One region of the Paenibacillus borealis genome, then DNA from elsewhere that is predicted to be linked to it. Evidence: riboswitches for the same ligand, from Rfam matches in the RefSeq annotation. Region 1 holds a riboswitch; the other holds the start of a gene.
What was found. A riboswitch is a leader RNA that binds a small molecule or an ion and turns the genes downstream of it on or off. The one in region 1 is predicted to bind S-adenosylmethionine.
Positions count from the first base shown of each region.

Region 2: linked by a shared signal. The riboswitch ahead of metA (homoserine O-acetyltransferase MetA) and the one ahead of PBOR_RS28945 (methionine ABC transporter ATP-binding protein) in region 1 are both predicted to bind S-adenosylmethionine.

Region 1 is NZ_CP009285.1:6,857,637-6,872,657, forward strand. It holds gene PBOR_RS28920 (NAD(P)/FAD-dependent oxidoreductase) at 1-1,048, shown strand, start outside; gene PBOR_RS28925 (YuzB family protein) at 1,067-1,321, opposite strand; gene PBOR_RS28930 (NifU family protein) at 1,404-1,652, shown strand; gene PBOR_RS28935 (MetQ/NlpA family ABC transporter substrate-binding protein) at 1,854-2,729, opposite strand; gene PBOR_RS28940 (methionine ABC transporter permease) at 2,789-3,457, opposite strand; gene PBOR_RS28945 (methionine ABC transporter ATP-binding protein) at 3,457-4,473, opposite strand; SAM riboswitch class I at 4,573-4,709, opposite strand; gene PBOR_RS28950 (Cthe_2314 family HEPN domain-containing protein) at 4,801-5,547, opposite strand; gene PBOR_RS28955 (UbiD family decarboxylase) at 5,575-7,347, opposite strand; gene PBOR_RS28960 (COX15/CtaA family protein) at 7,387-8,319, opposite strand; gene PBOR_RS28965 (thioredoxin family protein) at 8,438-8,782, opposite strand; gene PBOR_RS28970 (putative polysaccharide biosynthesis protein) at 8,896-10,524, opposite strand; gene PBOR_RS28975 (DUF456 domain-containing protein) at 10,551-11,036, opposite strand; gene PBOR_RS28980 (Cof-type HAD-IIB family hydrolase) at 11,355-12,134, opposite strand; gene PBOR_RS28985 (peptidoglycan D,D-transpeptidase FtsI family protein) at 12,211-14,349, opposite strand; gene PBOR_RS28990 (peptidoglycan D,D-transpeptidase FtsI family protein) at 14,485-15,021, opposite strand, start outside.
Region 2 is NZ_CP009285.1:2,416,944-2,431,964, forward strand. It holds gene PBOR_RS10095 (bifunctional cobalt-precorrin-7 (C(5))-methyltransferase/cobalt-precorrin-6B (C(15))-methyltransferase) at 1-480, shown strand, start outside; gene cobI (precorrin-2 C(20)-methyltransferase) at 690-1,439, shown strand; gene cobM (precorrin-4 C(11)-methyltransferase) at 1,445-2,239, shown strand; gene PBOR_RS10110 (cobalt-precorrin 5A hydrolase) at 2,205-3,341, shown strand; gene PBOR_RS10115 (cobyrinic acid a,c-diamide synthase CobB) at 3,378-4,997, shown strand; gene PBOR_RS10120 (ROK family protein) at 5,562-6,443, shown strand; gene PBOR_RS10125 (HRDC domain-containing protein) at 6,702-7,718, shown strand; gene PBOR_RS10130 (1-phosphofructokinase family hexose kinase) at 7,889-8,830, shown strand; gene corA (magnesium/cobalt transporter CorA) at 8,922-9,857, opposite strand; SAM riboswitch class I at 10,281-10,412, shown strand; gene metA (homoserine O-acetyltransferase MetA) at 10,532-11,449, shown strand; gene PBOR_RS10145 (aminotransferase class I/II-fold pyridoxal phosphate-dependent enzyme) at 11,575-12,741, shown strand; gene mqnC (cyclic dehypoxanthinyl futalosine synthase) at 12,937-14,073, shown strand; gene PBOR_RS38020 (hypothetical protein) at 14,311-14,616, shown strand.

The sequences.
Region 1 (15,021 bases):
TGTCCTGGGCGGCGGCTACGGCGGTCTTGCCCTCATTCAGCAGCTACTTAACAACCATCTCCCCCATGATGTGGAAATCGTCCTGGTTGACCGGATGCCCTATCAGGGAATCAAAACAGAATATTATGCACTTGCCGCAGGGACTGTAACGGATTATCATCTGCGTATTCAATTCCCGGTTCATCCCCGCCTAACTATACGTTATGGTCAGGTGGGCTCCATCGATCTGGAGAGCCGGGTGATATTCCTCGATACCGGGGAGCCGATATCTTATGATATTCTGGCTATCGCACTCGGCTGCACGGATAATTTCCATAACATTCCCGGGGCAGAGCAATATGCCTGCAGTATTCAGAGCTTCGCCGGTACGCGTGAAACTTACCGCCGGCTGAACGATGTGAAGCCTTACGGAACGGTCAACATTGTAGGCGGAGGGCTGAGCGGAGTTGAGATTGCTTCAGAGCTGCGGGAGAGCCGGCCTGACCTGAACATCTCCATTCTGGACCGCGGGGAACGGGTATTGTCGTCTTTCCCGGCCAAGCTGTCACAGTATGTAGAAGAATGGTTCAATGAGCATCATGTGGAGACCGTAGGACGGGTATCCGTCTCCCATGTAGAAAAGGATGCCATCTTCAATGGCACCCAGGCAATTCCTGCGGATGTTACGGTCTGGACCGCCGGGATTCAGCCGGTGCAGGTGGTCCAGCAGCTTGAAGTCCCGAAAGACCGCGGAGGACGGGTCATTGTCGGCCAGTATTACAATGTAGCCGACTATCCGGAAGTGTACGTTATTGGTGACTGCGCCAGTCTCCCCTTCGCACCGAGCGCACAGGCGGCAGGTGCCCAGGGAGAACAGGTGGGGCAGGTTATTCAGGCACTATGGCGGGGTGAAACGCCGAAGCTGCATAAGATCAAGCTTAAGGGAACCCTCGGTTCACTGGGCAAAAATGCCGGCTTCGGCCTGATGGGCCGCCGCTCTGTCATGGGCCGTGTTCCGCGCCTGCTCAAAAGCGGCGTACTCTGGATGTCCAAACGCCATTTCGGTTAGGACAACCATGGCTGCGGTTTAGTCGATCTCAAGGCTGTCCCATGCCTCTGCTTCTTTAATAGCGGCTTCAATCGCCTCTTCAAGTCCGGCGGGGGTTTCTGCTTCTATAATCTCCCCGTCGACCATGGCGAACGGCTGCAGATAACATTGGCCGCAGTTATTCAGACAACCATACTCGACTACATCATATTCGGGGTTTTGCTCCAGCTTGTTTTTGAGCTGCTCGGTACCATGTCCGGTATTACTGGCACAAAATTCTATAATTGGTCTCATGATGATCTCCCTATTCTGCGCTAACCATTTTATTTTTTAACTTTTTGTACTATAATAAACATACGAAAGGAGTGATTGAGAAATGAGTGAGAATGTACAAAGCGCGACCATGTACGATGAAGTACTGGAAGTACTTGATAAACTTCGTCCGTTCCTGCAGCGTGACGGCGGTGACGTCGAGCTGATCGATGTAGAAGACGGCATCGTTAAGTTGAAACTTATGGGTGCCTGCGGCAGTTGCCCGAGCTCCACGATCACGCTTAAAGCCGGGATCGAACGCGCCCTGCTTGAAGAAGTAGAAGGCGTGGAAGAAGTTATTCAGGTATTCTAATCCTGTATCATAAACCATCCCGGCCTCCGATGAGAAGGCCGGGATTTTTTTTATTATAGTGGATTTCACAGGCAGGATCAACCCGCCGCGTTTCCGGTAAACTTACCCATCCTCCTAAAAGACCAGAAATGCCCCGGCAACCGTTCCCGGATGCCAGGGCATTTCTGGTCTTCACTTTAGGTGTTCAGCTTAGCTTCAAGCTTAGAATGCAGGGATAATCGAGCCCTGGTATTTCTCTTCAATGAAAGCTTTGGCTTCTGCGGAGTTCAGGGCTGCAGCCAGCTTCTGGATCGCATCGGAATCTTTGTTGTCCGGACGGGCTACCAGCAGGTTGGCGTAAGGGGAATCTGCTCCTTCAATGAACAAAGCATCCTTAGTCGGTACCAGACCCGCTTCCAGCGCATAGTTGGTGTTGATCAGCGCCAGATCTACTTCATCCAGCTGACGCGGCAGCATAGCGGCATCCAGCTCAATGATTTCAAGCTTCTTGGTGTTCTCAGTGATATCAGCTTTGGTGGAAGTGATGTTGGTGTCATCCTTCAATTTGATCAGGCCATTCTTAGCCAGCAGGATCAATGCACGTCCGCCGTTGGTAGCATCATTCGGGATGGCAACCTTGGCACCGTCAGCCAGTTCGCTGATCGCTTTGATCTTCTTGGAATACGCGCCGAAAGGTTCAACGTGAACAGCTGTTACGGATACAAGATCAGTACCGTTCTTGGTGTTCTGGTCATCCAGGTAAGGCTTGTGCTGGAAGAAGTTCGCATCCAGTTGTTTCTCGGCAAGCTGTGTATTCGGAAGGATATAATCCGTGAATTCTTTGATCTCAAGCGTAATGCCTTGTGCTTCAAGCAGCGGGGCAATAGCTTTCAGGATTTCCGCATGCGGTACAGGAGAAGCTCCAATTACCAGTGTTACCGGCTCAGCAGCAGGTTCAGTTGTCGGTTCTGCAGCAGCAGCTTCCGTGGGTGCAGTTGTAGCCGCGGAGTTAGCCGCGTTATTGGTGTTATTGTTACCGCAAGCGGCAAGCACCAATATCAAGGTCAAGCTGAAGAATGTGAGCAGTACTTTTTTCATTTGTAAATCCCCCTCTAATCAGTATGATTTGTATGAATAAGGCTCTATATGAACGTACCTTATTTCCGTGTAAAATGTCTTACCAGCCGGTCGCCGGCCATTTGCAGCAGCTGCACCAGAATTACCATTAGGGCCACCGAGATAAGCATGACTTCCTTCTCATAACGGTAATACCCGTAGCGGATCGCCAGGTCACCGAGCCCTCCGCCGCCAATCATCCCGGACATTGCGGTATACGAGACGAGGGTAACAATCGTGATCGTAACACCCGCCACCAGACCCGGGCGAGCCTCCGGCAGCAGCACACGCATGACAATCTGTCCTGTGGATGCTCCCATCCCCTGCGCCGCTTCAATGATTCCCCGGTCAACCTCCCGCAGTGCTGTCTCAACAAGTCTGGCAAAAAACGGAGCCGCGCCGATCACCAGCGCCGGAATCGTTCCAAGGACACCTATCGAGGTTCCCATAATTGATTTGCTGAACGGAATCAGTGCAACCATCAGAATGATGAATGGAACAGAACGCAGGATATTTACGATGAATGATAATACCGAGTAAACAGCCCTGATAATACCGTTATTGGACTTGCCCCATAAATATAACACAATTCCGAGCGGTAAACCAAGGATAATTGTGAATATTCCTGAAAAAGCTAACATTTTTAGTGTAGCCACAGTAGCATCAAGCATTTCATCCCAGTTTAAAGCGCTAAAATCCAGTCCGCCCATTAAGAAATCACCTCCACGTCAAGACCTTGTGCCGCAAGTTCAGTAAGAGTTGCTTCAACAGCAGCGGAAGGTCCTTCAAAGCGGACGATCAGCTGACCATAAGGAACATCCTTGATCGTCGAAATGGTTCCCTGCAGTATAGCGAAATTTACTCCGGTTGCCTGCGCCACATGGGAAAGGGTGGATTCATACGTCTTTTGCCCGAGAAAAGTAATTTTGACCGCTTTAGTATATCCAGGATGCACAGCATCAATCGCCTGCCGCAGCGGTCCCTCAGCCTGAGTTTCACTGCGGATGAATTCTTTCGTAACCTCATGCTTCGGTTTCAGAAAAACCTGAGCAACATCGCCCTGCTCCACAATCCCGCCGCCATGAATGACGGCTACCCGGTCGCAGATGCTCTGAATGACATGCATCTCATGTGTGATCAGCACAATGGTCAAATGGAATTTCTTGTTGATATCCAGCAGCAGGCGCAGAATCGAATCTGTCGTCTGCGGGTCCAGCGCTGAAGTTGCTTCATCACACAGCAGGACATCAGGATCGCTCGCCAGCGAGCGGGCTATGCCGACACGCTGCTTCTGGCCGCCGGACAGCTGAGCCGGATATTTGTTCCGGTGTTCCTCAAGACCGACTAAAGCCAGCAGATCCTTAACCTTTCGCTCGATCTCCGTTTTGGAGGTTCCGGTCAGCCGCAGCGGAAAGGCGATATTGTCATAGACAGTTGCCGAAGAGAGCAGATTAAAGTGTTGAAAGATCATCCCGATCTTGCGCCGCTGCTCTTGCAGCTGCCCTTGGCTGAGTGAGGTCAATTCAACACCATCTACCCATACTTCACCCTGCGTCGGACGCTCCAGCAGATTAATGCAGCGGATCAGCGTGCTTTTACCGGCACCGGAGTGGCCGATTACACCGAATATTTCTCCCTTCTTAATCGACAGGCTTAGTCCGGAGAGCGCCGTCGCAGCCTTGCTTCCTTTACCGTATACTTTCGTTAAATCCTTCAGTTCTATCAATCGTCCCGTCCTCCTTCTTCCATGCAATTTATAAACAGAAAAGACCCCCTACGATCCGTGCAGATCGGAAGAGGCCGTGTGTGTGAAGTAAACAATGCCGTCTCATCTGCCAAAGACCGCAAACCAAGCGGCATTGTAGGAATTAGCACCATGGCATTTGCAGGCAGCGGCTATGCTGTGTACAAATCGGTTGCCGGGCTTCATCGGGCCTATCCCTCCGCCGCTCTCGATAAGATTGAAATATGAAGTTATATATGCCTTTTCATGTTAGAAGTAAATACTTGCATAAGTATATTAAGTTTCCTGTTCTTTGTCAAAGGTAAGTTTTTACGACTGCACATGCCCTGACCGCTGGCTGGAAGCAGCTTTATTCTTGTGCCACTGCTCATTGCTGTACCTGAAGGCCGCCGACAAAGATTTGCACACCATCTCCAGGCTCTGCTTCAAATCCTCCAGATGGCTGTCGAGATCCTCCAGCTGGATTTTGTCATGCAGCCCCTGATGGCGCTGCCAGAGATCATCCGTCATCTCAGCGTTCATGTAGTGAATCTCGGCATTGCGCCGTTTGCGCAGATTCTCTACCGGTTGGCGGTAAGAGTTCCTGATCTTCTCCAGCTCATTAGCCAACGGATTGTGAGCCTGCAGCAGCTGAAATTGGCGGAGCACTGTGAAGTAAGAGAAATGTGCTTTGACTTTACCTGTATTCAGATCATACAGATTGTTCAGGACCGTACCCAGCTTGTCCAGCAGGGAGAACACCCGGATAAAGCCGTCCTTATAAAAGAACACATACCTGGCGTACTCTCCCTGCTCCATGGGCGACATATCATCCATATAACCGGCAACCACCGACTTGCGGAAAAAGGCGGCGGCGAACCAGCTCTGCTCCAGCTCGTCCAGCGATGAGATCAGACCGCGTGTCCATATCTCCAGCTTGCGGTATTCATGGTCACGGTCTTCATGTGCGTTCATCTCCTTGCGCAGCATGGAGGCGACCTTCGCCATGTTGTCCATGGCTTCGGCCAGTACCCCGCTGTTCTCGCGGGGCGGCTCTCCCAGTAATGTCCGCAGCATATTTGTCCTCCTCAGAATACTTAAGATCTAAACAAGAGGGAAATAACGGTTCCAGTTCCGGTTCACCAGTTCAACCGTCTCCTCATTCGGAACCAGCTCCTCCGGGTACCCCGGCTTCATCCGGGCATCTATTACAATCGGCAGGGAATAGCTGATTGCGTTACGCAGTATATGGGTCTCCGCATAAATATCATCCGCCGGATTAAACCGGGTGAACACTGTCCACAGGAAGGAGGTTTGTGTGCGCACCGCTTCTGCAGCATCGTCCACCAGAACAATCAGCGGCCAGGCTGTGCCTTTCTCCTTGAAGGAAGCGGCTAGCCTGACAGGAAGCTCTGGGTCCTCTACATAGGATGCTCCGGAAACAGCTAAACATCCGCCGCAAAAGGGCACGGCGCCGGTGATTGCTGGAATCAGACCCTCTGTATAGGTTCTGGGCAGCTCACGCACCGGGTTGCCGGTGCCCATCATTACACCCTTGCTGCCATGATTCAGTTTACGGCCGGTATAGTCAAGGGTATCCATAGAGGTGTTGGCGAAGATCACCAGATCGGATGCCGGGTTAAAGCGTTCAAGCACGGTTTCCAGTAGTTTGGGGAAATCCGTAAGCTCAACCGGCTCAGTCGTCAGGAGCAGGAATTTCGTTAAGGAGAGCTGGCCTTCCCCCAGAATACGGAAAGCAGAAGCCAGCCCCTCACGCGGATAGCTCTCCCTGATAACTGCCGAAGCCAAGGCATTCGAGCCAGATTCGGAGTACGCCCACAGTGCTTTTACTGAAGGCATCATTAGCGGATAGGCCGGAGCCAGCAGCCGCTGCAGATAATTCTTGAGATAATAATCCTCCTGGCGGGGTTTGCCGGTAATCGTGGCCGGAAAAATCGCATCCTTCCGGTGCCACATCCGCTGCACATGCATCACGGGAAAATCATGCTGCAGCGAATAATAGCCGGATTGACTGCCATAAGGGCCTTCCGGTCTCCGCTCAAACGGCGATACCCGTCCGCGGATGGAGAATTCTGCTTCTGACGGAATGCGGTGGCCGCCTAACGGGTCCTGCACCATTGGAAGCTTCCCGCCCAGCATAAGCGATGCCAGCATCAGTTCAGGAATCCGCTCTGAAACAGGGGCAACAGCAGCAGCAATAAGGGCAGGAGGCCCGCCGATAAAAATTGAGACCGGAAGGGTCTCCCCCAGAAGCTCCGCCTGGCGGTGATGGAAGCCGCCTCCTTTATGGATCTGCCAATGGATGCCGGTAGTGCTGTCATCATGAATCTGAACCCGGTACAATCCGAGATTATGGTCTTTGGGGTTGGTTATGCTCTCTGTATAGACCAGGGGAAGGGTAATGAACGGCCCTCCGTCCTTAGGCCAGCTGGTAATTCGGGGTAATTCCTGTAGCGGGTTACTGCTGCGGCAGATGCCTAGTACCGGCGCTTCACCCTGCGGTATATTCCTGGCTCCTGCTCTGATCAGGTCAAGCAGCAGGCCCTTTTCTCTCCAAAGTCCGGCAGCCGAAGGCGGAAGCATCGTTTCCATGGCTGCCGTCAATGATTTCACTAACTGCTCCGGGCGGGTCCCAAAGGCCTTGTTCACCCGGCGGACGGTACCGAACAGATTGGTCGCAACCGGGAACGGCGTTCCTTGCACATTTGTAAACAGCAGTGCCGGCCCTTCCTCACTAACCACCCGGCGGTGAATCTCGGCCAGCTCCAGATCCGGATCAACCGGAGCATCAATCACGGCCAGATCCTTGTCTCTGCGGAGCTGTTCGATCCATTGTCGCAAATTACCGTATCCCACTAAGCGTTCCTCCTCGAACCGGGTCCTAATCTTATCGATTCATCGATTCTTGTCCGTCCCGCTTAACTGCCAGACACGGACACTCATATAACACAGAACCCCAAACAAACCGGCAATCAGCAAAATATGCGACAACGCGGTAAATATGTACAGCCGTTCGTTATACAGCGTATGAACAACAGCAGCTCCGCTGAATACCTGCATCAGGCAGAGCAGCACTGCGGCAACACCCAGAGCCCTCAGCTCCGGCAGCTCTTTATATCTCCAGAAGGCCAGATGTCCCAGAAGAGCAGTCAGCAGAAACAATAGCGCCGCCGCAATCCGGTGCATGAATACAATGCCCACTCCGCCAGAAAGCTCCGGTATCCATTCGCCATTGCACAGCGGCCAGCCTGAACAGCCCCCTTGTGAGTCGGTGTGGCTTACATAAGCTCCAATATAGACGACCATATAAGAATATAACGCAGTAAACCAGGTTAAGTTACGGAAGCCCCTGCTAACTCTGCGTCCTGCACCGCTATTTTCTTCCCCGGACAGGCAAATCCGTCTGGCTCCAAGCGCAAGCATCAGTGAGCTGGCAAAGGCGATCAGCGAGAATCCCATATGCAAAGCCATCACTGCAGCAGACTGCGACTTAATTACCGCAAGCGCTCCCATTCCTCCCTGCACCACTACGAAAATTAGGGTTAACAAGGCATAGGTGAGCAAATCCTTACGCTTACGGGCATAACGCCAGAACGCAAACATGGATGCCACTGACAGCAGACCCGCAAGCCCGCTGAACAGGCGATGGGTGTATTCAATCAGGGAGCCTACTGTATAAGCCGGAATCAGCTTTCCGTTGCACAGCGGCCATTCATTCCCGCATTCCAGTCCCGAACCCGTTTTGGTTACCACCGCTCCACCCAGCAGCGCCAGAAACATAACGAGGCAGGTTATATAGCTGAGCCATTTCAATTGAAGGGTTGTCAATGTTATCACCCGCATAGTATAGGAATGAATTAGTGTAAATGAGTGCGCCCGCAGAGCCTATTATTTCTAGAAAAAAGCACCGCTTCTGCTCGGGTAGGGCGAAAGCGGTGCTGCTTCATTACTTGTGGATACTGAGATACACATCCAAAGCCGTATTCAGGAAATTCTCAATTTCCTCACGGGATTTGCGAAGCTTATTCACGAATCTGACCAGTTCCCGTCCATCGGTATATGCGACAAAGCTCGGAATGCCCAGAATATTCTGTTCCTGGCTGACGTCGCCTACTGCATCGACATCCACTTCCACGAGTGTAAGGCGGTCACTATATTCCTGTTCCACATCCGGCATGAACGGATCAATGAATTTGCAATCCGAGCACCAATCCGCCTTGAACACCGCAACCGTTAAACGCGGGGATTGTATTGACACCTGAAACTCAGCAGGAGAACTAATTTTGTCCATCTATTGACCATCCTTTCTCATTAACCGTTACCTTGCATATCTTCTCTTTAAGTGAAGCAAAATGTACGGAATAAGTCAAATAAAAAAGACAATTTAAGACAATGATCACATCATTATTCGTTTGCACGCACATGAGCTGGCTGCAGCTTCATTAAAGGATTAAGCAATTTACGCAGCGGACGCGGATAACCCGAGATTTCCTGGCTGCTCAGCACTCCCAGAACAATCAACAGCACCAGATAAACAATAACCACGGCGGCTCCAACAACGAGACAAGTAATCAGGAAAGCCACACGTGCCGGCATCAGATGAGTCAGCATAATCCCCGCTTCGTTCAGGCCATAACCGATTCCGGCTGAAGCGAGCACAGCGATTGAGAAGCCACCCCAGCGTTTGCCGAGAATTTCGAAGGGGACAATCTTTTTGAGCATCCGCAGATTAAGCAGTGTTATGACCACGAAGCACAGTGCAGTAGAGCCAATAATGCCATAGATGCCGAACAACTGGCTGAACAGGAAGTTTGAAGCGAATTTCACGATAATCCCGGCAAGCACGTAATACATAGAGATCCGCGATTTGCCCATCCCGAGCAGAATAGAATTCGTGGTCATCATAGTTATTTGAAAAATAGTGCCCAGCGTCAGCATCGCTACAATACCGCTGCCATCCAGACTGCTGAAGATCAGTCCATTGACAGAATATGCCGCCACAACGAGAGAGAGTACAATCGGTGTGCCGGTAAGAATGGAAATACGCATGGCCAGGGTAACCTGGCGCTTCAGATGCTGCTCATCTTTGCGCGCGTACGCGGCTGAAATAATCGGAATCAGCGATGTACTAAGCGCGATGGAGAGCACCGGCGGAATACCCGCTATACTCTGTGCCCGGCTGCCGAAGATTCCGAGCGCCCGGGTAGCTTCCTCCATTCCGATCCGGCCGCTGAGCAGCGGTACAATAAAGGAAGTATCGATAAAGTTCACAACAGGTACTGTGATCGAAGATAATACAATCGGAATGGACAGCTTGAAGATATCTTTATAGATGCCAAGTAACGGAAGGCGAGCCTCGTTCGATTCATAAAGAGCAATTTGCTCCTCGCTGCGGCGCATTTTCATCGCATAATACAGCATGACACCGAAAGCGCCGACGCTTCCGAGCACACTGCCGAAAGAAGCTCCTGCAGCCATCCATGTGTTGCTGTAGCCTTGGCGCAGCAGAATAAAAGCCAGCAGAATTGCCGTCGATACCCGGGCAATCTGCTCAATAATCTGTGAGATGCCTCCGGCCATCATATTATTGCGCCCCTGGAAATAACCGCGCATCATTGCGATCGCGGGGAACAGCAGCAGTGCCGGGGCAATCGCCCGGATTGCCAGCGTACTCTCAGGAACCTTGGTATACTCCGCATAATACGGAGCGGCTATGTACAGTATTGTACTCATTACAACACCTACAACAGCTGCAAAGATAAGGGCGGCACGGTATACCTGCTGTGCTTCATGCGGACGGTTCAGCGCATAACGCTCTGATACCATTTTGCTTAGCGTGCTGGGTATTCCGGCGGTTGCCAGCGGAAGGAGCAGCAGATACACATTGTTAGCCTGTGTAAAAGAGGCATTCCCTATATCATTGAATAAATGTTCCAGCGGAACCCGCTGGGCAAGTCCAAGGATGCGGGCCACAAGTGCAGCCGCAGCCAGAATAAGCGTGCCTTTAACAAAAGATTCTTTCTTGGTGGACAAGCTGTTTCGCCTTCTTCACAATAAATTTAATACCGTCCGATCCAGATAAAGAAGAGGACGACCATAACAATCTGCAGAATGATCTTAACTACGGTGCTGCTGAACAGCCCCAGCAAGGAGCCGAAGCTGACCTTGACCGCCTTGCCGGGCTTAGAGCCGGCAATCAGCTCACCGACAAAGGCCCCTAGGAACGGGCCGATCAGCAGACCAAAGGCCGGAATAAGAAAGGGGCCAATAATCAGGCCGATCGTGCTGCCGATGACAGACGCCCGTGAGCCGCCGAACTTTTTGACTCCCCAGGCCCCGACCACATAATCAGCAACGAACAGGACCACTACAATCAGTGTCTGGATAATCCAGAACCAGGCGCCGAAGGAGTGGAAGGAAAAGAACCAGCCGTATACGAAGAAGGCCAGATAAATCGCCAGCGCGCCCGGCAGGATTGGATATACCGCTCCTGCCAGCCCTACTGCAAACAAAGCAATGATCAGAATCCAACCCAGGATCGTCAATTCCTTCAACTCCTCAAGTTTTGTTTTGGATAGATAACTTCATATGATCTGGAATTCTCTAATGGTGTTGGTCGTAACTGCGGTGAAAGTTTGAACTTCCGGCCGCTGTTGTCCCCAGATTTCTTGATTAATACCGCTCTGCGCGGTGGAAATCCGGTAACTGCTGATGCTTTCGAAGCGAGCTTTCCTTCGGAAAGCTTTCAGGCGGTCGCTACCGCTCCTACAGTTTCAAACTTCCCCTCCGTTACTCCCACCAATTGTTGTCTTTCAGATCAAGCTATAAAAAATTTGATAATTCCAAACTCATTACTACATCTACTAAGCCTGTTTAGATATTCTACCGGCCGAGGTTCCGGCCTCCGTCAAAATATACTTCTGGATCACTTCCGCAATCCCGTCATTATTGTTCGTAGCCACAACAGCATCGGCTTCCTGCTTAACGGTCTCCTGGGCATTGCCCATCGCTACACCGAATCCGGCCTGCTGGATCGCCGCCAGATCATTCAGACTGTCGCCGACGGCCACAACCTGGGACATGTTAATGCCAAGCAGCTTGCAGACTTCCAGAATGCCGGATGCCTTGTTGACGCCTTGCGGATTAATCTCCAGGTTGAACGGCGAGGAATTGGTGATCTCCAGCCCGCCCAGCTCCTGCAGACGCATGAGCAGCTTATGGCGGATATCATTATCCTCGGTGGAGTAACCGAATTTCAGCCATTCCCGGCTGTCAATTTCGCCGTCCCAGGTGTCCCGGTTGTACACTTCATCCACGGAATACGCCCAGAACCAGATATCGAACTCTTCCGCAATCTTATACATCTGTCTGACCAGTTCCACGTCCATCAGGGACCGGCGGTACAGCTCGCCCGGGGCGCGCCAGACTTCACTTCCGTTCACCATAATCATCGGGGTCTCCAGGCCGAGCTGTACGGCATAAGGCATCGCGCTCCGCGAGGAACGTCCGGTAGACAGGCAGACATGTACACCGGCATTCATCGCTTTTTTGATCCATTCCACCGTTTTGGGGGTAATTTTCTGTTCATCATTCAGTAGGGTTCCATCCATATCCAATGCAAGCAGGCGGTATTTGGCAGTCATTTGCCACCCCTCCATTCTTGTATGTCTCCCGGTCGGGAGCAGCTGTGTATTTGTCAATCAGGCCTCCGGCGGTTCGTCAGTTTGTTCCTGTCGTTCCGGCAGTTCCTGCCGCAGTATCTGCTCCTTCCGAATTAGTTTCGGCATCTCCACTAGCCGGATCTGCTGTTTTCACATTTTTCTTCGGGTTGCCATCCAGCCCGTACTCCCAGTCATAAGCGTCGAATATTTTACGCGCGACCGGCGCGGCACTGTTGGAGCCAAACCCTCCTTCAGGAATAACCACGGCAACTGCTAACTTAGGATTATTACGCGGGGCAAAAGCAATAAATACCCCGTTATCACGTAATTCGCCTTTACCGAGCTGCTGAGAGGTACCTGTCTTACGGGCAAAATCATAAGGGAAATCAGTGAATGCCGTAACCTTACTGTTCATGCCCTGTTTGATTTCTTTCCAGAAGGACTGGTCAAAGGTCGTTACTTCATCCAGCACCTCGCGCTCAAACTTTTTGATAACATTGCCTTCAGAATCGGTTATCTTGCTGACCAGCTGCGGCTTGATGCGCACACCTTCATTGGCGAGCGTGGAAGCATATTGTGCCAGCTGCAGCACCGTATACCGGCCCTGCTGCCCGAAGGAGGCATAGACCAGTGCAGCCTGCGCACTGCCCGCGGCCTTGATATCGGTGTAGTTAATCTGCCCCAGATACTCATTCGGAAGTCCGCTCTGCGTGGAGACGCCGAGGCCGAATTCCTTCATATACTTATCCCAGACATCAATTCCTTCACCCTGATATTTCTCATAGAGCTTTTTGCCGACCATGTCGACCATGAACACGTTCGAGGAGTCCTCAATCGCTTTGGCCGGGTCCATTGAACCGTAGACGTGACCGGAGGAATTGCGTACGGAGGATTTGTCATCCTTACCGAAATAGGCGATCCCTTTATCATTGTAAGTATAGGAGGTGCTAAAGAATCCTTCATTAAGACCCACAAGCACACTCAGCGGCTTAATGGTTGAACCCAGCAATACGGTAGAACCGAATCCATGGCCGGACATTCCCGAGGAATACGGGGTAATAGTCCCGTTCTGGTAGTTGCCCATGATTTTATTCCAGGTATCGGAATCCAGCTTCTCCGCCGTCCAGACATTCGTATCATAATCCGGCATACTGGCCATGGCAACAATATTGCCTGTATCCACTTCCATCGCTACGGCATAACCCGTAAGTGCATCCGGGTGGGTTTTACCTTGTACGGCATGACTGTGCAGCCAGCTAATCTGTTCCGTGATCGCCTCTTCAGTCTTGAGCTGAATGTTCTTATTAATCGTCATCCAGACATCATTACCCTTGACCGGCGGCACAACCTCTTCAACCTTCTCAGCCATATTCTGCGGATTCACAGAAATGACCTGATAGCCGTTCTTACCGCGCAGTTCCCGCTGATATTGCAGCTCCAGACCGTCGAAGCCGACAAACTCATCATCTTTGTAGTTCAGCCCGGGATCTGCATCGATCTTCTTCATCGCGTTCTGAATGTTCTTATAAATGTTAAGCGTACTGGACGACTTGAAGGGCTTGATATACCCGACTGTCTGCACAGCAACTGTGTCCTTGTCATAATGCCGCACGCCTTCTTCAACGATCTCAAGACCCGGGAACTCACTTTTATGCTCCATGAAATAGGCAACTTCCTGGGAAGTAAGACCGGATTTGATCTTGCGGGCCATATACCCTGAATATTTCTTGAAATATAAATCGAGGGAATTGATCACATCATTCACCGTCAGCTTCTCGCCGTTCGGATCACCAAGTTTATCGAATTCCTCAACAAGACGGGTCGCCAGCGCATAGGCATTAGCCCTGGATTCCGGCTTCAGAGCACTGATACCGGTCTCCTTATCCACAGCTTTGGCCGTATATTCCTTCGTCAGGGTGATATACAGCGATTGAACGGAAGTCGAATAGGCAATTTCTTCTCCTTCGGCTGCGCGGATCGCACCACGGATGGACGCGAGCGGCACACTTTTGGTATCCCGGCTGGTCTCCACCTCGGTCAGATTAGGTCCTTCCACAAACTGCACAACAGCTAAACGGATAATGATTACGCAAAAGATTGCAAACGTGCTGAAGAAAAACACGTTGAGCCGCAGGCCAAGCGAACTCTTGCTGTCCTTCTCATCCGGGGGAGAGGCCTGCTTTCGGAAAACACTCACAGTTTTTCACTCCTCTACATCTCAAGTGGAAACGGTTTGCCGTCCTCTAATAAGGACAGCACCGTTTCAGCGGGAAAGATAAGGATAATTTATGGCATGAAGCATATAAATTCTTATCTTTTAAAATTAAACCTGTTAGTTCACAGTTGACTCTTGCACCTGCGTTACTGGCGGAAGATTCTTCTTGGGGACTCCATCAAGCCCGTATTCCAGGTCATAGGCTTCAAATATTTTGCGGGCCACCGGTGCAGCACTGTTCGATCCAAAGCCGCCCTCCGGAATGATCACCGCTACAGCAAGCTTGGGATGCTCGCGCGGAGCATAAGCAATGAAGACTCCGTTGTCACGGACCGCACCGTATGCATCCATTTCAGAGGTCCCTGTCTTGCGGGCAAAGTCATACGGGAATCCGTCAAACACCTTAACTGACGTGTTCATCCCCTGCTTGATCTCCTTCCAGTACGAAGGGTCAAACGTAATTTTGTCCAGAACTTCCCGTCCGAATTCCTTGACCGTATGGCCTTCGGCATCTGTAATCCTGCTGACCAGCTGCGGCTTGATCCGTTCCCCTTCATTGGCAAGCGTCGCTGTATACTGGGCAAGCTGCAGTGCGGTATACTTGCCTTTCTGACCAAAGGAGGCAAAGACTAACGCCGCCTGGACAGAACCCGC
Region 2 (15,021 bases), 3.7 Mb from region 1:
CTGAATCTGTCCGAGGATGCAGTGGTCTGGGACATCGGCTCCGGCTCCGGAGCGGTTGCGGCGGAATGTGCGCGGATTGCCCGGCTCGGCAAGGTCTATGCTCTGGAAAAGGGAGCGGAGAATCTGCCGAACATGGAAGCAAACCGCCGGAGGTTCCGCGCCGATTTCCGGATCATACATCAAAAAGCGCCGCAGGGGCTGGAGAATCTGCCTGATCCGGATGGAGTGTTCATCGGCGGCAGCGGCGGGGAGCTGGCGGATATTATCGCGCTCTGCGCCGCGAGACTCCGGCCGGAAGGGCGGATTGTCGTGGGAGCGATCACCATTGAGACGCTATATGGAAGCATGGAAGCGTTGAAGCAGGCAGGCCTGGATTGCGCGGTAACGATGCTTCAGGCGTCACGCAGCAAGCCGATTCTCGGCATGACCCGGTTCGAGGGTATGAATCCCGTGTATGTGGTTAGTGGACGGAAGAGCTGAGGCAGACCAGATCAGATATTCAGATATAAGGAAACAAGAAGCGAGCAGAAACAAAGGAGGAATACGTGATGAAGACCCATGTAACGGAGGCGGTTCAGCAGGCTGTGCAGGCTGTGGACGGGCAGGAAGCATGCGAAGGAGAAGGGATTGCCGCTGAAACGCAGCTGGCAGAAGCGGCGATGCAGGCCGCGAGTGCGCTCTATGATGCGATGGATGAGGAAGAGCTGAAGCTGGAGGAAAGACTGACTCCCCGGGCGGTCGGGACGTTGTACGGTGTCGGTGTCGGCCCCGGTGATCCGGAGCTGATTACGCTCAAGGCCTGCCGGCTGCTGCGGGAATGTCCGGTGATTGCCTACCCGGCAACCAAAAAAGGCGGCAAATCCTACGCCCACGAAATCATCGAGATGCATGTGAATCCGGATGAGAAAATCATGCTCGGACTGATCTTCCCGATGACGAAGGATCCGGTGCTGCTGGCCAGCGGCTGGAACCGCACCGTGGAGCTGTGCTGGGGTGAGCTGAAGCAGGGCCGGGATGTGGCTTTTGTAACGGAGGGGGACCCGAATCTCTTCAGTACCTTCATTCACCTGGCACGGCTGATGCAGGAGCTGCATCCCGGTGTGCCAATCGTCTCCATTCCGGGGATTTCCTCGGTCCTTGGCGCGGCGGCTGCCCTGGAGCAGCCCTTGGCGGACGGAGATCAGCGGGTGGGAATTATTCCGGCGACTGATGACCGAGACGCACTGAAGGAAGCGCTGCTGCATCACGATACGGTGGTGTTCCTTAAGGTGGCCAAGGTGCTGGATCTGGTGCTGGATGTGCTGGATGAACTGGGGCTGTCCGGCAAAGCATCCGTCGTTACCAAGGTAACCTCTCCATATGAAACCGTATGGCGCGATGCGCGGGATCTGCGGGGCAAGGAACTGGAGTACTTAAGTCTGATGGTGGTGAGCAAATGACAGATATCGTGCTTGAACCTAAAGTATATATTGTGGGTGCCGGTCCCGGAGATCCGGAGCTGATTACAGTAAAAGGCAGCCGGATTCTGCGCTCGGCGGACGTGGTGCTCTATGCCGATTCACTCGTCAGTGAGGAGCTGATCCACAGCGCGAAGCCCGGTGCAGAGATACTGCGAAGCTCAGGACTGGATCTGGAGCAGCAGGTGGAGCTAATGGCGGCAGCAGTCCAGTCCGGTAAAAGCGTAGCCCGCGTCCACACGGGCGACCCGTCCATGTACGGCGCGATTCTGGAGCAGATGTCGCTGCTGAAGCTGTGCGGCGTCCGCTATGAAATCGTGCCGGGTGTAAGCTCGGTCTTTGCATCCGCAGCGGCGCTTGGCGCAGAGCTGACCGTGCCGGAGCTGACGCAGACGGTGATTCTGACCCGCGCGGAAGGACGCACACCGGTGCCGGAGCGTGAGCAGCTGCGCAAGCTGGCCGAGCATCACTGTACAGTAGCGCTCTTCCTGAGTGCTTCACTGGCCGGGCATGCGGCCGGGGAATTCCTGGCTGCCGGCTGGAGTCCGGATACACCGGTTGCTGTAGTGAAGCGGGCTACCTGGCCGGATCAGCAGATTCTGCGGACAACGGTGCAGAATTTGGAGGCAGATCTGCGTGATGCGGGCATCACCATGCATGCCATGATCCTGGCCGGATGGGCGCTGGACCCCGGACTGACGGACCGCGATCAGCACCGCTCCAAGCTCTATGATAAGGCGTTTACCCATGGCTGCCGGGAAGGAACAGGCTCTGGTGAGTAAGCGGCGGTATGCAGCTGTAGCCATCACGCGAAATGGCATCGGGCTGGCGCTGAAGCTGGGGGCGGGGCTTGGGGAGACGGAGGTTTTTTGTTATGCCAAGTATAGCGGCGGGGTGGAGGCGCGGCCTGGGGAGATTACGATTTTTGACGGGCCGGTCAAAGAATTACTTCCGGAGCTCTTCCGTAACTATGAAGGGGTAATTCTATTCTTCTCGCTGGGCGCTGCGGTCCGGCTCATTGCTCCGCTGCTGCAGGATAAAAGAATTGATCCCGCCGTCATCGTCACCGATGAGCGCGGGGAGCATGTCATCAGCATGCTGTCCGGCCATCTTGGGGGGGCCAACAGGCTGACGCTGCAGATCGCTGGGCTGCTCGGCAGTCATCCGGTCATTACGACGGCTTCCGATGTGCAGGGCACCTTCGCTGTGGATCTGCTGGGCCGGGAATACGGCTGGCGCGCGGACAGCTTTACCCGTATGAAAAGTGTCAGTGCTGCGCTCGTTAACGGGGAACCGGTAGCTTTTGTCCAGGAGAGCGGAGAGCCGGGTTGGCTGCCGCCGGATGCAGTGCTGCCGGAGCATGTGCGGTTATTCGCCAGCAGGGATGAGCTGCGGAATAGCGGCTTCAGCTTCAGCGCAGCAATTGTGGTGAGTGACCGGCTGACGGATGGTGAGGAGCCGGAGGAAGCTGCACTAGCTGAATGCTCTGTAGTGTATCGTCCGCGCAGCCTGGTGCTTGGGCTGGGCTGTAACCGCGGAACCTCTGCGGAGGAGCTTGAAGCTGTAGTGCTGCATACGCTGGCAGAACTGAGGCTATCGCTATACAGTGTGCGGAATGTGGCGACTGCCGGAATAAAGGGCGACGAGGCCGGATTGCTGGCTCTGTGTGCCAAATACGGCTGGGAGCTGGTTTTGTACTCACCGGATCAGCTGAATACAATCGTACTGGACAATCCTTCGGAGGTAGTATTCAGAGCGACCGGAGCGTACGGAGTCTGTGAGCCTGCTGCATTGTTGTCTTCAGGCGCGCAGGCGCTACTGCAGAGTAAGCAAAAAAACGGAAATGTGACAATCGCCGTAGCGCGGGTTGTCTTTGCGGATTAGAGCGGGGGAGAAGCGGTGAGTGAGACATGGAATGAAATGAAGGACCGGGAGCCTTTAATGCAGAAACGCCCCCGCTTTGTAGTGGCGGGCACAGGCAGCGGGTCCGGCAAAACGACAGTCACGCTGGGACTGATGCGGGCGTTTGCCCGGCGCGGCTTGAAGGTTCAGGGCTTCAAATGCGGACCTGACTATATCGACCCCGCATATCATAGTGCAGTTACTGGCCGCCCCTCCCGCAACCTGGATTCTTGGATGACCTCAAGCAGCTATATGCAGGAGTATTTCCTGAGCACATCGGAGGAGGCGGACCTGTCGGTCATTGAAGGCGTAATGGGATTGTATGACGGCAAAGAGGACACTGCACTCACCGGATCAACGGCCGAAATCGCCATCCTGACGGACAGTCCGGTGCTGCTTGTAGTCGATGTCCGCAGTATGGGACGCAGTGCTGCGGCCATTGTCCTGGGCTTTCAGCAGCTGGAGCCGCAGGTGCGGATAGCTGCGGTTATCGTGAACCGCTGCGGCAGTGAGGGGCACTACCGGATGGTCCGGGCAGCGGTTGAAGCGGCCTGCGGCATTCCGGTCATCGGCTGGCTGCCGCGGGACGGCGGCCTTGATATCCCGGAGCGCCATCTGGGGCTGCTTCCGGCAGTAGAGCGCGGAGAGCTGGAGCCGCTGTTCGAACATGCCGCCGGTCTGCTGGCGCAAGGCACCGATCTGGAGCGGCTGCTGGAGCTTGCTGCTGCTGCGCCTGCATTGCAGTACCCACCGGTACTGGAAACGGTGCTGCAGGCAGAAGGGGCTCGGCTGAATTGCCCGGGTATACCGGAGCAAGCAGAGCAGGCGTGTAAGGGAACTGATACTTCAGGTTTGAGCTGTCCGCAAGCAATAGACCCTGCATCATATGAGCAGCCGCGGGCAGCGGGATCTCCTTTGCCTTCTCCGGCAGTACTGGAAATGCTAGCGGATACGAACGGGCCGGCGTCCACTCCCATGCAGCCGGTCATTGCCATTGCCCGGGATGCGGCATTCAATTTCTATTATGCTGATAATCTGGAGCTGCTCGTGCGGGCGGGTGCGCGGCTGGTTACGTTCAGCCCGCTGAGCGGAGAGGGAATCCCCCCGGAAGCCGATGGAATCTATATCGGCGGCGGGTTTCCGGAGGAATTCGCAGCCGTGATTGCAGCGAATTCGCTCTTCCTGGACGGCTTAAGAGCTGCAGCTGCAGACGGAATGCCGCTGTATGCGGAATGCGGCGGCTATATGATTCTGGCCCGCAGCCTGACCGACCGCTCCGGCGCTGTGCATGAGATGGCCGGAATCATTCCGGCACATACCGTAATGCAGGAGCGCCGTGCCGCTCTCGGATACCGTGAGGTGACAGCACTCCACGATTGCCTGTTGCTGAAGCAGGGCGGGCGTCTGCGCGGCCATGAATTCCATTATTCCAGCATGAGCTACACTCCTGGTGAAGCCCGGACGTATGCCTATGAGAGCAAAGGCAGAGGGGGCAGTCATCCTGAGGGCTACATCAGTGGCAACATTATGGCTGCTTATGCGCATATTCATTTGGCTTCCCACCTCCCGGCTGCCGGGCGGCTGGTGGAAGCCTGCCGTACGTATCGGGAACAGAAGCACACCGCGCAGCGGCCCTGAACATCGGTCGCAGCCTCTCTGGCACTACAAATGGAAGCGGCGCGGATACCCGGATCATGTCAACAATGATCTGTTGGTTTTCGTGCAATCAAACGGCTGGAAATCCGCCATTTTCTACATTCTGTTGTATTTCCTGCAATTGATTTTTGGATTTTTTCTGTAAAATAGGAGATTGCTCGAAATCTATTGCAGTAAATACATTAGAGTCCAATTATGGGACGTTTTTAACGGAATCTGATGTACATAATACAATCAGCCTGGCAGCCTTGAAATCTATATCCGTCTTTTCTGACGCCATGTATGTCAACCGCTTGTCATACAGCTGAAGGCCACGTATAATAAAAAATAGAGAGCGCTTTATTGACCGTAAGGCTAACGCAAATACAGCCCTTATGCGGCAATGCGTCTGAGTATTAAGCCTTGCGTTTTAAGTCTTATTTGTGTGCACTTAACATGAGAGTAGCCATTAACACAAGGACCGGAGTTTCAATTTCTGTGTTAATAAGCAACAGCGCAATTATCTAAATACTAAATATGATTGTACGGAGAAGGGAGAACACTGCAGTGGGATTATTGGGAGCGGTTGAAGCAGGCGGAACAAAGTTTGTATGCGGAATCGGAAATGAGGACGGGACGATTATCGACCGGGTGAGCTTCCCGACTACTACCCCTCAGGAAACGATGGGGCTGGTATTGGATTACTTCACCGGTAAAGGAGTGGAAGCCATTGGCATCGGTTCCTTTGGACCGATTGACCCGGTGATCGGCAGCGCTACCTACGGGTATATTACAACGACACCGAAACCCCACTGGGGCGGTTATAATCTGGTAGGAGCCGTGGCTGAGCATTTCGATGTACCGATCGGTTTCGATACAGATGTGAACGGAGCAGCCCTGGGAGAGTACACATGGGGAGCTGCTCAAGGACTGGACAGCTGCCTCTACATCACGGTAGGCACCGGCATCGGCGCCGGTGCAGTGGTCGGCGGGAAGCTGGTCCACGGGCTGTCCCATCCTGAGATGGGACATATTCTGGTCCGCCGCCATCCGGAGGATCACTATGAAGGCTTCTGCCCTTATCATGGCGATTGCCTGGAAGGCCTGGCGGCAGGCCCGGCGATCGGCAAACGCTGGGGCAAGCCGGCGGGGGAGCTGCCGGCAGATCATCCGGCCTGGGCGATGGAGGCCCACTATCTGGCCCACGCCCTGATGAACTATGTGCTGATCCTCTCGCCGCAGAGAATCGTGATGGGCGGCGGTGTGATGAAGCAGAGCCAGCTCTTCCCGCTGATCCATACCAAGCTGCAGGAACTGCTTAGCGGATATGTGCAGCATCCGGCGCTCAATGAAGCCATCGGCAGCTATATTGTCCCTCCACAGCTCGGGGATAACGCCGGACTCTCAGGTTCGCTTGGACTCGCCAAGCTGGCACTTGACCGCCGGTAGGGCGTCCTGTAAAAAGGCATTGACTGTTTCGTAATATGTGGTATCCTAGGTTTTAACAGTATAGCATTTAAGAGGAAGCACCTCTTTCACGAATTTCGTGGGAGAGGTGCTTTTTTTGTGTGCGAAGATAAGAATTTATAGGCTTCCCGCAATAAATAATTCTTATCTTTCCCGCTGAAACGGTACCGGGCGGGGACAGGGAATCCGGTCCGCACAAATGATCATGCATGCTGTAAGACGATGAAGGTAGGGATTTATATGCAGATCGTATTTATGAACCGGTTGTCCAGAATGTCAGGAGTGGACCAGGAAGTATTTGCCCAATTGTGGATTGGAGAGGAGGAGGGACTGTGGCGTCTAGGCTGGCGCGACTTCTCAGGGGAGCAGGAAATGGGCGACAGCTTATGGTATGAAGGCGGTTCTTGGAGTGAAATGCTGTGTGTGTACCGGCATGAGCTGGCAATGAAGATGGGAGACGGTTACCGTCCCCTGATTGATGGTGTATTTCATGAAGATGAGCATCTTAGCAGCCGCGGACAGGAGCAGCTTAAACTGCAGTATTACAGTGAGCAGCACGGGAATGAAACGGTCTATGAGGAGCTGTGCTCCTGGCGCAGGGGGAAGGCCTCCAGCGAACGCAAGGCACCTTATATCCTGGCCAGCAACCGTCTGCTGCGGATGATCAGTGCATTTCTGCCTCATACGGCGGAAGAGCTGCTGCAGATTCCCGGAGTAGGTGAAGGTAAAGCCTCGCAATATGGTGCCGACTGGCTCAGTATTACCTCCGGTGTGCAGCGTGAACATCAATATCCGCTGGGCTGGGTAAGTGATTCGATCGACGAAGAGAGCTTTGTTTCGTGGCTGTACAAACAGAAGGAGCTCAAATACAAGAAGCAGCTGGAGCGGCTGCGGCTGCGGCGTGTACTGCTTCAGGGCATTGAAGGCGGACAAGGCATGGAGCAGCTCAAAGGGCTCAGCGGAGTCTCCAGACGCGAAGTCCTCGAAGCCGTAGAAGAGCTGGAGAAGGACGGCTATTCCGTCGAGAAGCTCATTGCTCTTGAACTCAGTGAAGTTACTTCCCAGGAACTGAACAATATATGGACAGCCTATGAACTGATCGGAGATACGTTCCTGAAGCCGGTACTCTACAAAGCCTATGGCGAGGACTTCTCCCCTGCTGAAGGCCTGGATATGTACTATGAGCGTCTGCGGCTGATCCGTATCCGCTTCCGCCGGGAGCAGCCGGCCGCGTTGGGACTGGCTACGAATCTGTAAGAAGCAGCGTTCTTCCCCGGATTAACCCTGCACAGCTTGCTTTTCCTTTCGCGAGAGAGGAAGCGCGCTGCAGGGTTTTATCTGCGAGCGGCAGTGTCTTGCAGGTTATTAGGAGAAAGGGGCAATTAGCGTTACTATACCTGTATGCAGTTAATAAAGGAGTGAGACAGATGATAGTAACGCTGACGGTTAATCCAAGTGTCGATGCCAGTACGGGCATAGGTCAGGTGGTCCCGGATCATAAGCTGCGCTGCCGCGAGGCGTCTTATAAACCGGGCGGCGGCGGTGTGAATGTGTCCCGGGCGATTCACAGGCTGGGCGGGGATTCCCTGGCACTGTATGCCTCGGGCGGACTTCACGGACAATTGCTGCACCATATGCTGGAACAGGAGGGCGTAAGGCACCAGGAGATTCCGATTAGCGGGCAGACAAGGGAGAATCTGATTGTCGTGGAGGAATCCACCGGGCAGCAGTACCGGTTCGATATGCCGGGCCCGCGGTTCATCGAAGGGGACTGGAAGGAGTGTCTGGAGCAATTAACGGCGCTGCCGGACAAGCCGGCTTATATCGTAGCCAGCGGCAGTCTGCCCCCAGGCTGTCCCGCTGATTTCTATGCGCGTGTCATTGAAGCGGCGAAGCCATGGAAGGCACGGGTCATTGTGGATACTTCCGGGGAAGCGCTGCAGCTTGCAGCTGATGCCGGAGTCTACCTGTTGAAGCCGAACGCCCGTGAGCTTGAAGATTTGTCGGGCCATGCTATATCCGGTGATGAGGAAGTAAAGGCAGCCGCGCTGCAGCTGATTGAAGAAGGGCGGACGGAAGTAGTAGTCGTCTCACTCGGCGGGGACGGGGCGCTGCTGATTACCAGAGACGGCTGTGAGCACCTGCGGGCACCTGAAGTTCCCGTGCTCAGCGTCGTCGGCGCGGGCGACAGTCTGGTAGCCGGGCTGGTGTATAGTCTGGAACGGGGCTGGCCGCTGCGCAGAGCCGTTCAGTTCGGCATCGCCTCCGGAGCTGCTGCAGTCATGAATCCGGAGCGCCAGCTGTGCAAGCGCGAGGATACGGAGCGGTTGTTTGCCGGCATGGATACCGGTGCAGCCGGACATATGTAAGTTTTGTGGCCGCCATTTACCAAAAAGACGAAGGCTTCCCTATACCCTGAGGTATCCGGTGCCTTCGTCCTGCGTATTCGTCCGCCCAGTTTCATAGCCAATCCTTCTTGCGGAAGATCACCAGCATTCCGCAGCCGAGCGTCACCATAACGGCGATGACTCCATAATAGCCGTACTGGGAATGGGTCTCGGGTATATTGTCAAAGTTCATGCCGTAGATTCCGGTGATGACGGTCAGCGGCATGAATATTGTAGTAATTGCCGTAAATACTCTCATAATTTCATTGGCGCGGTTAGCGATACTGGACTGATAAGCTTCACGTAAGTTGCCCATGAGATCGCGGTACGTTTCAAAGGTTTCAGAGATCTTGACCGCATTTTCATAGATATCGCTGAAATACTTCTGCAGCTGATCGTCGATCAGGCGGAGGTCTTTCTTGTTGAGCGTGTTGATAACTTCCTTCTGCGGGCCGAGCATCTTCTTTAGCCAGAGAATTTCACTGCGCAGACCGATGATCTCGCTTAGATGCGATTTCTTGGTGTGCATGAGGATATCCTCCTCCAGCTTCTCGATCCGCGCTTCAATCCGGTCACCGACGGAGAAGAAGTTGTCAACCACAAGGTCGATTAACAGGTACAGGAAACGGTCCGGTTCACTGACCTCCTGCTCCCACAGGATGGGCTTCAGGACGCGCAGCTCATGGATCTTCTGCTTCGTAACGGTAATGATGAAATGTCTGCCCAGGAATACGTTGAGCGCACGGAGGAAGATTTCCTCGTCATCAAACCGGATGCTGTTAACTACGATGAAATAATGGCTCTCATAAATCTCCAGCTTCGGGCGCTGATCCTCTTCACTGAGACAGTCCTCCACGGCCAGATCATGCAGATTGTACAAAGGCTGGAGCTCCACGAGATCCTCAACATCTGCATCAATCCAGTAGAAACCCTCAGCGGGTGCGGTAAGTGTATCCTCAATATTGTCAATAGTCGTAAAAACCCCTGCGTTCACCAGCCGGATTTTCATCTGATTCACTCCTTCTGTCCCTGGTCTTCTCCAGGGATATGCTAATTAAAGCACAGAGAAAAAATCAGCTTGGCCGGTGGTACAATCATTGATGAAGGCCAAAAGACGGTCCGAGAGCATGAAGAAGAACTGCCCCCGCCGCCGGCAAGCTGATGTTAATCCTGTGTGGTTGTTCTTTCTGCACGCTTATTCGCGAGCCCGGGTCGCCTTCCATTCTTCTCTCACCTCTTCTTTTCGCCGTTTATGGTTGAAACACTTGTCTAGTATAACGCCGGGGTATGCCTCTTTCAAGAGAAATTCTTTTCATTCTCCGGGCCCCTTAAGCATTGTATGGACTTGACGAAAAGGAGGTTCATGATTTAAAGTGAATTTTAAGAAAAGTATCTTCGGATACTTTGGGATAACCCAACTGAATACAGCTAAATCTTATCAAGAGCAGGTGGAGGGACTAGCCCGATGAAACCCGGCAACCGGCGTGTGAACGCACGGTGCTAATTCTTGCGGAAGCTTTGCAGGACGTTATTCGTCCGGCGGAAGTTCTCTGGCAGATGAGAGAGGCGCATATGACTGCAGATATATGACCTTTCTCGCCCGGGAAAGGTCTTTTTTCGTTGCTCAGCAAGACATTTTACCGCCAAGCGGAACCTAATTTCAGTTAAGGAGTGAATACAGCAATGCCTATTAAAATTCCCGACAGCCTTCCGGCCAAAGAAATATTATCCGGTGAGAATATATTTGTAATGGATGAAAGCCATGCCTTTCATCAGGATATCCGTCCTCTGCGGATCGCCATCCTGAATCTGATGCCGACCAAGGAAACCACTGAAACGCAGCTGCTGCGCCTTATCGGGAACTCGCCGCTTCAGGTGGACGTTGTTCTGCTGCATCCCAGCTCCCATACCTCGAAGAATACTTCGGCAGAGCACTTAAAGAGCTTTTACACAACCTTTGATGAGATCAGCGACCGCCGTTTTGACGGCCTGATCGTAACCGGTGCTCCGGTAGAACAGATGGAGTTCGAGGATGTTAACTACTGGGAAGAGCTGAAAGTGATTTTTGAATGGAGCAAGAAGAATGTAACCTCGACCATGCATATCTGTTGGGCCGCGCAGGCAGGGCTGTATTACCACTTCGGCGTGCGCAAGGTGAGTCTGCCGGATAAATGCTTTGGAGTGTTTCCGCATACGCTGAGCCATAATAATGTGAAACTGCTGCGCGGCTTCGACGAAGTATTCCATGTGCCGCATTCCCGTCATACCGATGTCTCCCGCGAAGATATAGAGAACAATCCGGATCTGCAGATTCTGGCGGAATCGGAGGAAGCCGGGGTATACCTGGTCTCTACGCATGACGGCAAGCAGATTTTTGTGACCGGACATTCGGAATATGACCCGTTCTCCCTGAAATGGGAGTATGACCGGGATATTGCCAAAGGCATGGATATAGAGATTCCGAAGCACTATTATCCAAAAGATGATCCGACGCGTACCCCACCGGCCGTCTGGCGCGCCCATGCCAACTTATTATTCGCTAATTGGCTCAATTACTATGTATACCAGGAGACACCCTACGATATCGGAGCGTTTATTTAAAAGCTTTATTTAAATATAGAAGCAAAGTTTACGCGCACAACACATAGCCTATGCTTCCGAAGCGAGTTTTGCCGAAGAATGATCAGGTTGTGTACGCTATACAAAACTTTTGGGAGGCAATGGAAATGGACGAGAAACTGAAAATTGAGAGCAGACTGGCACAGATTGGTTCAATGGAGGACCCCGCCACAGGGGCAATTAATTATCCGGTTTACAACGCGACGGCATTCCGTCACCCGAGACTTGGACAGAGCACGGGCTTTGATTATATCCGCACCAAAAATCCTACCCGCTCAGTACTCGAAGACGCGGCAGCGGCGCTGGAATCGGGCGATGCCGGCTTCGCCTGCGCCTCTGGTATGGCTGCACTGACCACTGTGTTTGCTCTGTTCGGACAAGGTGATCATCTCGTTGTCTCGCTGGACCTGTACGGCGGAACTTACCGCCTGCTGGAACGGATTCTCTCCAAATACGGCATCAGCGCCTCCTATGTGGATACGAATGATCTGGATGCTCTGGAAGCAGCGCGCCAGCCGGGCACCAAAGGCGTATTCATTGAGACACCTACGAATCCGCTGATGATGATTACGGATATCGAAGCGGTATGTACATGGGCCCGCCACCACGGGCTGCTCACCATTGTCGATAATACACTGCTCACCCCGTTCTTCCAGCGTCCGATTGAGCTTGGAGCAGACATCATCGTACATAGTGCGACTAAATATCTGGGCGGACATAACGATGTGCTGGCTGGTCTGATTGTAACCAAAGGTGCGGAGCTGTCCGCTGAAATGGCGGTCCTGCATAACTCACTGGGCGCCGTACTTGCCCCGAACGACAGCTACCAGCTGATGAAGGGGATGAAGACACTTGCCCTGCGCATGGAGCGGCATGAGAGTAATGCGCTGGCTATCGCCCGTTATCTGCTGGAGCATCCGGCCATTGCCGAAGTCTTCCATCCGGGTCTGCCGGATCATCCGGGGTATGAAATCCAGAACCGGCAGTCCTCCGGCAACACCGGAATCTTCTCCTTCAAGGTGAAGGATGCCAGAACTGTAGAGCCGCTGCTCCGCCATATCCGCCTGATTGCCTTCGCCGAGAGCCTTGGCGGTGTGGAATCGCTCATGACCTATCCGGCTGTGCAGACTCACGCCGATATTCCGGCAGAAATCCGCGATGCGGTTGGCGTGGATGACCGGCTGCTGCGTTTCTCGGTCGGCATCGAGCATGTGGACGATCTGATCGCAGATCTGGTACAGGCACTGGAAGCCGCGCGTACTGAGCTGGAATAGCCGTCGTTCGACCTAAGCAGCCAGATAGAATCACAGTATACATGGAACAGCAGCGCCATCGGGGTGCTGCTGTTTTATTTGGCGAAAGATTTTTCAAGCTCATCCGATTGTGATACGATGGGAGAACGAGTTTGTTTATTTTTTAAATTAAATTCATCTACTATACTTCATAGGATTAAGAGGAGGCTGCGAACGTTGAGTGCAATTGATCTTATTCTGGATAAGACACTTAAAGGTGAACGTCTTCAATTAGAAGACACCATCCGGCTGTTCGAAAGCAATGAAATTGAGAAAATGGGCGCTGCTGCGGATATTATCATGAAGCGCTGGCATCCGGACCCGCTGGCTACATTCGTGATCGGCCGCAATATTAACTACACCAATGTATGTGATGTATATTGCCGCTTCTGCGCTTTCTACCGCAGACCCGGTTCAGAGGAAGGGTATGTGCTTCCCGATGAAACTATCTATCAGAAGATAGCCGAGACGATCAGCGTGAACGGGACTGAAATTCTGATGCAGGGCGGCACGAACCCGAATCTGCCGTTCAGCTATTACACGGATATCCTGCGCGGAATTAAGCAGCGGTTCCCGGAAATTACGATGCATTCGTTCTCACCGGCGGAAATCATGAAGATGGTCGAGGTATCCGGCCTGCCGCTGGAACAGGTCATGCGTGAGATTCACGCCGCCGGCCTGGATTCGCTGCCCGGCGGGGGAGCGGAGATTCTCGATGACCGCACGCGCCGCAAGATCAGCCGGCTCAAAGGCTCCTGGCGGGAGTGGATGGATGTTATGCAGACTGCACACCGGATCGGCATGAACACGACAGCCACGATGGTGATCGGTCTGGGCGAGAGTATGGAAGAGCGGGCGCTGCATCTGCTGCGTGTCCGTGAAGCCCAGGACGAGTGCATTGCGAACAAATACGACTCCGAAGGATTCCTGGCCTTCATCTCCTGGACCTTCCAGCCGGATAATACGAACCTCAAGCTGGACCGGCAGACCCCGGAAGAATACCTCAAGACCGTGGCGATCAGCCGCCTGGTGCTTGATAATATCAAGAACTTCCAGTCCTCCTGGGTCACGATGGGCCCTGAGGTCGGCAAGCTCTCCCTGCAATACGGCTGTAATGACTTCGGCAGCACGATGATCGAGGAGAACGTAGTTTCCTCCGCGGGTGCAACTTACAAGGTCAACATTGAGTCAATCACCCAGCTGATCCGCGAAGCAGGCAAGATCCCGGCGCAGCGCAACACGCGTTATGACATCCTGCGGACGTTCGAGGACGCCAATGCTAAGATTGACAATGACTTCATCATGCAGAACTAGAGGGTAGAACGACACCTGATACGGTGTTAGCCCTGCTAGGGTAAAAATGGGTAAAAACGGGTAAAAACTACACTTTATGTAGTTTTTACCCGTTTATTTTTACTATTTTAACTACAACCTTTATTCAATTGAATATGCGTTCGTTGTCGTCTGGAAAAGGTTCAATTATCCATACAATCAATTATATGTTAATATCTGATTGTGAAATCACTTAAATAAGCTTATGGGAGGCTGAAGATGAAACGAATATCATTTGAACGCCCAACAGATCACTATGATGAAGGAATTACCGGTATTGATGAAGAAATTTGTTCTTTGATCAAGCAGAGGAAGGAAATCTCAGGTAATAATCCAGGTTATCCTCCGTTTGAGTATATTTCTAAATGGTCAGAGACTTACGGACTCTATGAGGATTTCTTAAAATCGTTATTTGGAAGTATGATGAATGAAAAACAATATAAACCAACGATTGAACCATCGGGATTCAGACAACACATTCCAATCCTGAAGTCAGTCGTGATAGGGAGCGCTTCTATACTCTGACTTCTATACGGCAATACACAAATGCAAGTGTACTGACACTTAATATAGATTGGGACAATGAGCCGGAGAATGATTTCAAATCCCATCAACATAGCCACTATGAGCTCTATATTAGCGAACAATATGACTCCCGCATGACTAGTGGGGGGAGCAGATCTGATCATGCTTCTTATAAATACGTTGTCTCCCCCGCATTACCTGACAATGCTTCAGGATTGCAATTTAGGTTCACACAATACATCAACCCTTTCAAGAAGAGTGAGATAGGGGATGAAATCGTATTTGAGATTTAGTAAAAGTGTGAAAGATAGCCCTTCTACACATATTAGGTGTAAGAGGGCTATTTATCTTGCCCGAGAGAGTTGATCTAGCAACTATTCCACCGGTAACGTTAGCATTAGCTAC